Regions from separate parts of the Prosthecochloris marina genome, predicted to be linked through region 1. Evidence: riboswitches for the same ligand, from Rfam matches in the RefSeq annotation. Region 1 holds a riboswitch; each other region holds the start of a gene.

Region 1 (3,282 bases):
TCATGATCGACTGTCCAACGCTCATACTCCCTGTAGCTCCTGGAGAAAAGTAACCCCTTGGCGTGATCATTCTGCAGCCTTCGGCGAAAGTCTGTCGGTTACCGATTATCATAACACTGAACATGTCGAGTGTTTCCGGATCGAAATCGGAAAGAGTAGTGATAACAATACTCTCGTTGTCCCTTTCGGCATGACGCACGATACCGACAGGAGTGTCACCCGAACGCTCTGCCAGAAAAAGCTCCTTGAGCCTGTAAATCTGCCAGTATCTCCCGTTGCTTTTCGGGTTGTATACGGCAGTCACAAAATCAGCGCTCGCTGCCGCTCTGATGCGCTGTTCGATAACGTTCCAGGGAGTGAGAAGATCGGAAAGAGAAATAACACAAAAATCATGCCCTGTCGGGGCTCCAAGCTTTGCTGCCGCTGCCTGAAAAGCACTTATTCCCGGCTGAATACTGACGGCGACATTGTCATAATCCTTTTTTTGCGACATTTCCATAACCAGAGGCGCCATCCCGTAAACCCCCGCATCCCCTGAACTGACAACAACAACATTCATGCCCTCGAGAGCGAGAGTGAATGCCCTCTTGGCACGGTCACGCTCTTTTTTCATCCCACTATCGATCAAAAGAACATGCTCAGGTATGAAATGCTCTATCAGTCGTATGTAATAGTTATAGCCGATAACGGCATCCGCCTCCCGTATAGCAGAAAGTACGCGCGGCGCAATCAGATCGAGGCTCCCTGGTCCCAATCCGACAACTGTTATTTTTCCGGACATAGGTTTCTAGAAGATTGATCCTTATTGAATAAAATTATCAGAGAAAAATATGGTATGCGCCGTGATTCGAGATCATTGAGGCTACGACTCACAAACTCACGCGGTGTACCGAGATATTCGGCATACACAAAACCGATTCTTTTCTTCTCAAGGTATGAGTAAAGCTTTTCGCCAAAAAGGGATAACTTCATCACAACCACCGTTTCATACCTGTCCAGGCACTTATCGAGCTCATCTGTACTTTCAAAATCGGGGAGAACAAGAACTTTATCCGATCCGAGAGCTAACGGTACATGCGCAGAAGCTCCCGCAGCGACAAAAGCCGGTACCCCGGCAATCATTTCCACAGTAACCGAGGCTTTTTTCAGTCTTTCGAGCAAGTGTCCAAACGTACTGTACAACCCTGCGTCCCCAATACATACAACCGCGATACATAAGCTGTTTTCAAGGTCCTGCATGATAGAGGAAAAAGCCTTGTCATAAACCTTGTCAACCTCTTTTCTGGACATTGTCATGGCAACAGGCATGCTTTTCAGCCTGGTCTCCGAGATACTGTGCATCTTCAGAATTTCAAGTGCAAAGCTGTTGACTTCGCCTGATCGGGTCAAGGTCGCCGGGTAATAGATCTTATCAGCTCGAGCAAGAACCTTTATCGCTTTGATGGTCACAAGCTCCGGGTCTCCCGGTCCCAGTGAAACCCCGTAAACCTTACTTCTCAATGTTGAATCTTTTTTCGATTGAATTCCCTTTCCTTCAAAGCACTTTTTCCCCGACCGTATGTTCATAAGAAGCTGCCGAAAGAACCATCAATCCATACCAGGAAAAAAGATTGGTCTTTTCAGCAAGAGCACGGCAAAAAAAAAAGATGCGTGAAGCAGAAAGAGTTATTGCCATCTGCAGACTATATCCCGTAGTCCGATATTTATAAGCGACAAATGACTGGCAGGTCTCCTGACTATCGCGGAATTTCTACTGACAACCTTCCCGCTTTTTCCGGGCGGAAAAATGCAGTGATTATCAGTAACCGTTTTCTTCAATGCACGAGGCCATGAACTGAAAAAGACAGTAAAACCGCTGAACAGTTGCGGGTACAGTGTACGATTTTCACGTACTTCCCTATTCTCCGGCTTTTAAACCGGCACCAGCCAAAAAAAGAAAGAACAATGTTTATAGTGCGTTATATACCAAAAATAATTTTAAAGGGCAATGATACAAACATCAGGCAGCCTTGGTCTCTCCGAAAATTTCCCCGATTTTTCTGCGCCGGTAGGCAAAAACATACTCGAGTCTGCTATGGATAAGAAGCATATCGAGCATTTTACCGAAAAAGCCAAAGGGAATTTTATACTCTATTATATCAGTCACTTCGACTCCTCCGGGAATTTCCTTGAAAAGATGCCTGTGATGCCAGTACTCATAAGGCCCTTCTTTCTGCTCATCCTCGAATCCACGGAGCCGGTCAACATGCGTTATCCTGGTAGTCCACTTGACCGGAAAATCGAAAAAAGGAAAAAGCTTGTAACTGACAATCATTCCCTTCTCCAAATAACCGATTTTGTCCTTGTTGGTTATTCTCATATGCATTTCCTTGGGCGTTATGTATACAAGATTCATGGGATCGGCAAAAAAATCCCACACCTCTTCTATTTCCGCAGGTATTTTCTGTGTATATATCAACCTGTTCGCATTCATGATCGCATAAAACTTGTTTGCTTGTGGTATTGAATCTTTTTGTAATTATTCACAGTATCATATACTAACTGCATAACCACGTAAAACTATCCCTTTCGAAACAGTGGATCCATACTGTTTTACCCTTTTAGGAAACATCTGTTTTTCTATATTTTTTCTCTGCTTTTGATGAATTAAAAGCAATGTGAAACACTGGACACGGAAATGGTAAAAGCTACAGTTACAGCAATTCTGTCACCCTCCGAAGCTGAAAGATCGACAGTTCTTCTGACACAAAGAACTGTCGATCCGTTCAAAAACCGCTGGTGTTTCCCTGGAGGACATATCGACACAGGAGAAACAGCTGAAGCTGCTGTTATCCGTGAAACCGCGGAAGAAACCGGTCTTTCATTGCGATCACCGGTCTTTCTGGGCTATTGTGATGAAATTTTTCCCGAATGCGGCTTCCATGCTGTTGTCCTGATGTTCTACGGAACAGCATCGGGAACACTCCAGCCCCAACCGGGTGAAGTGTCCAACATAGGTTGGTTTTCGATCGGTCATGCCCGCAAACTCACTCTTGCCTTCAATCATAAGGAAGTTCTTTGGCGCTATGAAAAGCATCTTGAAACCATGTAAGTCCACATTTTTTTTATTCATTCTCATTTCCGTATTCCTCAGTGGATGTGGAAAAGCGCAAAAAAAAGAAACAACAGGAAGCTCTTCGGGTAAACCGACGATTGTCAGCCTTGCCCCCAGCATCACGGAAATGATCTATGCGATAGGAGCGGAGCAACAACTTATCGGCAGAACAAGCGCATGCGATTGGC
Region 2 (3,282 bases), on a different contig from region 1:
AAAGCATCGACAGCCCATCGAAGATACGATGCCCTGTCCTTTTTCTTGAGTGGCATACCCTCACTCAGCGCGGCTTCATCGATCTGGATAACCCTTATTCCCGCATGTTCCAGATCCTGAACCTCGTCCCTCAGAGCAAGTGCGATCTGGCGGCAAACCTCCGAACGCTCAAGATCATCGCGAACGAAACTCCAGCTTAGAATGGTTACCGGCCCTGTCAGCATACCTTTGACCGGTTTCGTAGTCAGAGACTGGGCAAAAGTGCTCCACTCAACCGTCATCGGGCCGGAACGTGAAACATCACCGTAAATAATCGGCGGTTTGACGCACCTGCTTCCGTAGCTCTGCACCCAGCCGTTTTCGGTGAAGCAAAACCCCTCCATCTGCTGACCGAAATATTCCACCATATCATTGCGCTCAACCTCCCCGTGAACAAGAACATCCAACCCCAAATCCTCTTGTCTTCCGATAATCTCATGGATCTCATCCTTGAGAAACTGCTCATACTCCCCGGCCCCCAGCGTACCTTTGCTGAAAAGCCTGCGCTGTCTGCGAACTTCCGCTGTCTGGGGAAAAGAACCGATCGTCGTAGTCGGAAACAAAGGAAGATTCAGCCATGCCTGTTTTTCACGGCGCTCCTGATACGTGCTGCTTCTGTGCAGCATCTGATCACTGATGGATGCGCAATGCTCTCGAATCTCCTTGTTTTCAACCCATGCGCTGTTCCGCCGTGACTGAATGGCTTCGGTATTCTCAATGAGCGCTTCACTGCAGTCCCAACAATCCAGAATATCCCCCAAAACACTGATTTCATCGCACTTCTGAACGGCAAACGCCATCCAGTTTTTCAACTCGGGATTCAGAGAAGTCTCTTCTTCCAAATCAACCGGAGAGTGCAGAAGCGAGCAACTCGAAGCAATCATGAAGCGCTCTTCCCCCACATCCCCTCTGATCCTGACAAGAACATCCAGAGCCTGCTCGAAGTCCGTTTTCCATATGTTACGACCATCGACGATACCTGCGGAAAAAATCATCCCTGACGGCAAACTACCCAAAACCTGTTCAAGACATCCGCGGCCACGGACAAGATCGACATGAAGCCCGCCGCAACCTGAAGAAAGGGCAAGATCGAGATTATCGTCAAGAGTATCGAAATAGGTTGCAAGCAACAACGAAGCATTACCCGATGCAGCATTCAACCTCTTGTAAACCGGAACGAAAGCTTCGATGGCCTGTGGAACCATATCCGCACAAAGTACCGGCTCATCGAGTTGTATCAAGGAACAGAATTCAGCAAGCTCTGAAAGAATACCGCAGTAAACAGCAACGACTTCTTCGAGTTTTTCCCAACGGTCATACCCTTCGGACGCCTTTGCAAGAGACAACCAGGTAACCGGTCCCACCAGAACCGGTTTGGGACGAAAGCCTGCCTTTATCGCTTCACGGGTATCCTCGACAATTCTGCGGGAAGAAAGAGAAGGTGAAAACGACGGGGAGATTTCAGGAACGATGTAATGGTAGTTTGTATTGAACCATTTTGTCATCTCCATCGCCGCAATATTCGCGGCGGCATCCCCTCGAGCCATCCTGAAATAGGTATCGATACCGACACCGGCGGCATCGAACTCACCAAACCTCTCGGGCACAGCACCAAGCATCGCCGTGACGTCAAGAACATGGTCATAGAGAGAAAAATCACCTGTAGCGACATAGGACAAACCGGCACTTTCCTGAATCCCCCAATGGTGAAGCTTAAGCCTTCGACACGTCGCCTCCAGCACCTCTTGGGAAATCACCCCCTTCCAGTAAGCCTCGAGAGCTTTTTTCAGCTCCCGTCCGACGCCGATTCTCGGAAAACCTGCAATGTGTTTTTTGATCATTGTTACTCCTTTTGACAGTGGTTAACTGAAAGAAGCAACGACACCTCGAAATGAAGACAATCTCAAAGTACGACCAGCTCTGGCGTTGAACGCCACCGAACCTCGACTTTTCAGCATACCTGTCTAATCGCGAGACATTCGTGCTCCGTGCGATCAGGGCGTCTCCTGGCTTCTGACCCTTCAGTGCAGCAACCTTCCTGCCGTATGGGAGATACAGTGGTGTCTGCCGGTATTTTGTCAGTTACAGTGGCGCGTCCGCGACGGATTTTCACCGTCTTCCGTTTCCTGATACGCCTTATTGAACAGTATAAAGTAACCGGCAGGAGCGAAGAAAACAACAGATTGGATACAAATGTCCGAAAAAACATTTTTCCCTGTACACCCCGTTAAAATGTACAGCTTTCAACTGTCTTGTAGGGATAAGGCTCTTTGAGAGCACTGAGAACCGCTTCATCACGGTCGTAAACATCATCCCTGAACAACACTTCGTCATTCTCCACCAAAGCGGTAAGGTACACCAGGAAAATCGGAATTCTCTGAGGAAGGTGAACTGTCCTGGTTTTACCGGCAGCGATAACGTCCTGGACATCGTCCTCACCCCATCCAAGTAGAATCTCTGCAAGTTCGAGAGGGTTCTGAAGGCGAATACACCCGTGGCTGAACGCTCGGGTGCTTTTATCGAAAAGATGCTTGCTCGGCGTATCATGGAGATAGACCAGATGCTTGTTCGGGAACATGAACTTGACACGACCGAGTGCGTTTCTTGTACCAGGCGGTTGACGCAGTCGATAAGGCAACGAACTGGCGCTGTATGACGCCCAGTTGATCGAAGCCGGATTCACCACACGACCGCTACGGTCGATAACCTGCAGACCGTTTCTTGCCAGATATCCTGTATTGTTCTTGATTGCCGGCAGAGCTTCTTTTCTCAGAATGCCCGGGGGAACATTCCATGACGGATTAAAAATGATGTACTGCATATCTGCCTTGAAAACAGGGGTTTTCCAGTAAGGTTCCCCGACAATGACCCTGGATCCCCACCGGTAATTCCAGTTTTCAACATACTGAACCGTAAACCCTGCAATGTTGACCAGGAGAAACGTAGGTTCGAGCTTCTGAATAAACCAGCGATATCGGTCAAGATTGAGTCGGATCTGATCAATCCTTCGAGAAACAGGCACATTGAGAGCCCGCAACGTCTTGGGGCCGACCGCCCCGTCAACATCGAGTCCAAGACGCGCCTGAAAACGTTTGACGGCATCCATCAGTTCATTGCTGTACAATAGGGCAGATGATGCGTATGATGTATCGACCAGTGCAAATTCCTCGATTTCACCGGTTATTTCAAGCCGTCTTCTCAATGCAGGCATTCTATCATCATACTGGCCGGGCTCCTTGATGG
Region 3 (3,282 bases), on a different contig from region 1:
TCTCTTGTGTTTTCCGGGGGACGATCACCACGGTAACTCCAGCAGCACCGATGGTTTTCTGGGCATGAGCGTAAATCAAAGCGAAACGTCCGGTATCGATATTTCGGCTCAGAATGTCCGAACTCATATCGGCTACCAGCGGCACCCGAGATTCCGGTATGCCTTGCCATTGCGTACCCATTACCGTATTGTTGGTGCATACGTGCAGATAGCGGGCATCGGCTCGGATATCGAGTGCAGTAGGAATCGTATCATGAGCCTTACCGGCAACATGTACATCCCGTTCCAGTTGGCGAGCGGCTTCTATGGCTTTAGCCGCCCAGTATCCTGAATCAATGTAATCGACAGGATCTCCTGCCGCTGAGAGGTTCATCGGTATCATGCTGAATTGCAATGTGCCTCCTCCTTGCAAGAGCAGTACATCATCATCAACGGCTAACCCCATCAATCTTCGAATCTTTTCCTGTGTGCGTTCAAGCAGATCCAGAACCGGCTGTGCACGATGGCTGATTTCCATCACCGACATTCCGCTGCCCCGGTAATCGGTAAACTCGTTGCGGATGCGTTCAATGACCGATTCGGGCAATTTGCAAGGTCCGGCGTAAAAATTGTATGGCATATAGGTTGTTACGTCTCGTTGATCAAGAATGGCGGTGACAGTATTACCAGTGATTCTGGATATTGTGCTGTTGTCAAAACTTCCAATGATGCTTTTGGGGATAACCGATGCTTTTTGTCAAAGATTTATCTTTATAGTGAATATCCTCGATGATACCAAAAAACAATTCACCATAATCATTCGAAAAAAAACGTGTTATCGTTGTAGAACGATGCTCGGTTCTTTTGGGTAAGATGTGTTGCCGTTAGAAATCTCGCCTCTGATTCCTGATCGCATTTTTTTCAATTGACTTCTTTATCTTTGTCAACAACGGCAATATTTTTACATTCAAACAAGATGTTCTTTCGTCAATCTTGATAAGGCAAGATACCCCTTAACCGGGGTTTAATAGGGAATCACGTGAAAATCGTGAGCTGACGCGCAACTGTAAACCCGTTGAAATGTTTTCCGGCAGTGTGCCACTGTTCCTTTTGCTGGAATGGGAAGGCGCCGTGAAAAAGGGAAAGCCAGGAGACCTGTCTTGTGTCTTATTTTTTCAGCAACCATCCGGTTGCTGAGAGGTATAACGATTATGCTTTCGCGTCCAAGAGCATGTGACTGGAATGAGGCTGGCTTTTTTTCCTTTCTCTCCTTGATAATCCCTTCCATCGCTTGTTTCCGCGAGAGCATGCCTGTAACGGCTTTTTCACATTTTAAAAATGGTGCTCATGATGGAAAACAAGATGGTATGTGATGACGCTAAGATGATCATCAAACGTGATGGCAGGGTTGCTCGTTTCGATCAGGATAAAATTACGTTTGCAATTTTCAGGGCTCTTCGAGCTGTAGGAAATCCTGACCGGCAATATGCGGCTGACCTGTGTGCCCGGGTGGTTGAGTCACTTAGGGTAAACGTTTCTCTCGACCCCCCTTCGGTCGAAGAGATTCAGGATGTCGTTGAAAAGGTGCTGTTTGAAAATCATGCTTTCGATGCAGCCAAGGCATATATTATTTATCGTTTTCAGCATCACAATATGCGAGAGGCGAAAGAGATCTTCGCCAACATCGACCTGGTCGATGATTACCTGCACCTCAAGGATTGGCGTGTGAAGGAAAATGCCAACTTGAGTTACTCGCTTCAGGGGTTGAACCACCATATTTCGAGCATCGTCAGTTCCCAATACTGGCTCAATGAGATCTATCCGGCGGAGATCGCACAGGCTCACAAGGAAGGGCGAATGCATATTCATGATCTTGGTTCGTTGAGTGTGTATTGTGTCGGCTGGGATCTCGAGGATCTTTTAATGAACGGTTTTCGGGGGGTGGAGCGTCAGACTAACAGTGCACCGGCAAAGCATCTCAGGAGCGCCCTCGGGCAGATCGTGAATTTTTTCTATACCATGCAGGGAGAGGCTGCCGGCGCGCAGGCTTTTTCCGGTTTCGATACATGGCTCGCTCCGTTTATCCGCTACGATAACCTGGAGTATGTAGAGGTGAAACAGTGTCTGCAGGAATTCTTTTTCAATATGAATGTGCCGACCAGGGTCGGGTTTCAGACTCCGTTTACCAACGTGACGCTCGATCTTCTGATTCCTAAACCTATGAAAAACCGTCAGGTCATCATCGGGGGTGAGTTACAGGATGAGGTGTACGGTGATTTTCAGGCCGAAATGGATATGTTCAACCGGGCGTTTGCCGAGGTAATGCTCGACGGAGATGCAAACGGTTCGGTTTTTTCTTTTCCAATTCCCACGTACAATATCACTCCGGATTTTGATTGGGAAAACCCTGTCTACGAAGGTATCTGGGAGATGACGGCAAAGTATGGGATTCCATACTTCTCTAATTTTGTGAATTCTGACATGAACCCGGATGATGTGCGGAGCATGTGCTGCCGTCTCCGTCTTGACAAACGTGAGCTGCAAAGCAGGGGTGGAGGACTTTTCGGTTCCGACCCGCTGACCGGTTCGGTGGGTGTAGTGACGATCAATCTGCCGGAACTCGGCTATCTCTCTTCTTCGGAAGAAGAGTTTTTTCAACGTCTTTCAAGGGTGATGGAGCTTGCCAAAAGCAGTCTGGAAATCAAGCGAAAGGTGATCGAGCGCCTTACTGAACAAGGGCTCTACCCGTACTCGAAGTTTTACCTGCGTAATCTCTACAGGAAAAACGGCAGGTACTGGGATAATCATTTCTCGACCATCGGTTTGCTTGGCATGAACGAGTGTTGTCTCAATTTTCTTGGATGTGCGATTGGTGAACCTGAAGGTGAGGCGTTCAGTCTGAGAGTCTTGGATTTCATGCGTGATCGCCTGGTGGCGTTTCAAGAGGAAACCGGCCATATATACAATCTCGAAGCTACACCTGCAGAAGGAACCTCTTATCGTCTTGCAAGGTTGAACAAAGCGGTTTATCCCGATATCATCGTTGCCAATGAGCAGGCAAGCAAGAAAGGTGCAGAACCTTACTATACCAATTCCTCACAGCTGCCGGTCAACTATACCGATGATTTGTTCGAAGCGCTGCGCCTCCAGGATGAGATGCAGATTCGTTATACGGGGGGAACCGTTTTTCACGCTTTTCTCGGCGAACAGCATCTTCCGGCATTATCGGCACGCCAGCTTGTTCGGAAGATAACCTCGAAATTCCGACTGCCTTACATAACGCTTTCCCCGACGTTCAGCATT

Evidence for each region. Region 1 has a riboswitch for cobalamin ahead of cobI (precorrin-2 C(20)-methyltransferase). Riboswitches for the same ligand answer to the same signal wherever they lie in the genome.
Region 2: it holds a riboswitch for cobalamin, as region 1 does, so the genes downstream of both, metE (5-methyltetrahydropteroyltriglutamate--homocysteine S-methyltransferase) here and cobI (precorrin-2 C(20)-methyltransferase) in region 1, are expected to answer to the same signal.
Region 3: it holds a riboswitch for cobalamin, as region 1 does, so the genes downstream of both, CR164_RS08545 (ribonucleoside triphosphate reductase) here and cobI (precorrin-2 C(20)-methyltransferase) in region 1, are expected to answer to the same signal.

The regions. Positions count from the first base shown of each region.
Region 1 covers NZ_PDNZ01000001.1:350,127-353,408, forward strand. Annotated here, with positions in the region: gene cobJ (precorrin-3B C(17)-methyltransferase) at 1-781, opposite strand, end outside; gene cobI (precorrin-2 C(20)-methyltransferase) at 766-1,500, opposite strand; cobalamin riboswitch at 1,706-1,942, opposite strand; gene CR164_RS01615 (SRPBCC family protein) at 2,000-2,473, opposite strand; gene CR164_RS01620 (NUDIX hydrolase) at 2,678-3,091, shown strand; gene CR164_RS01625 (cobalamin-binding protein) at 3,066-3,282, shown strand, end outside.
Region 2 covers NZ_PDNZ01000002.1:138,626-141,907, forward strand. Annotated here, with positions in the region: gene metE (5-methyltetrahydropteroyltriglutamate--homocysteine S-methyltransferase) at 1-1,877, opposite strand, end outside; cobalamin riboswitch at 2,019-2,194, opposite strand; gene CR164_RS02790 (L,D-transpeptidase family protein) at 2,267-3,282, opposite strand, start outside.
Region 3 covers NZ_PDNZ01000005.1:170,744-174,025, forward strand. Annotated here, with positions in the region: gene serC (3-phosphoserine/phosphohydroxythreonine transaminase) at 1-619, opposite strand, end outside; cobalamin riboswitch at 969-1,156, shown strand; gene CR164_RS08545 (ribonucleoside triphosphate reductase) at 1,327-3,282, shown strand, end outside.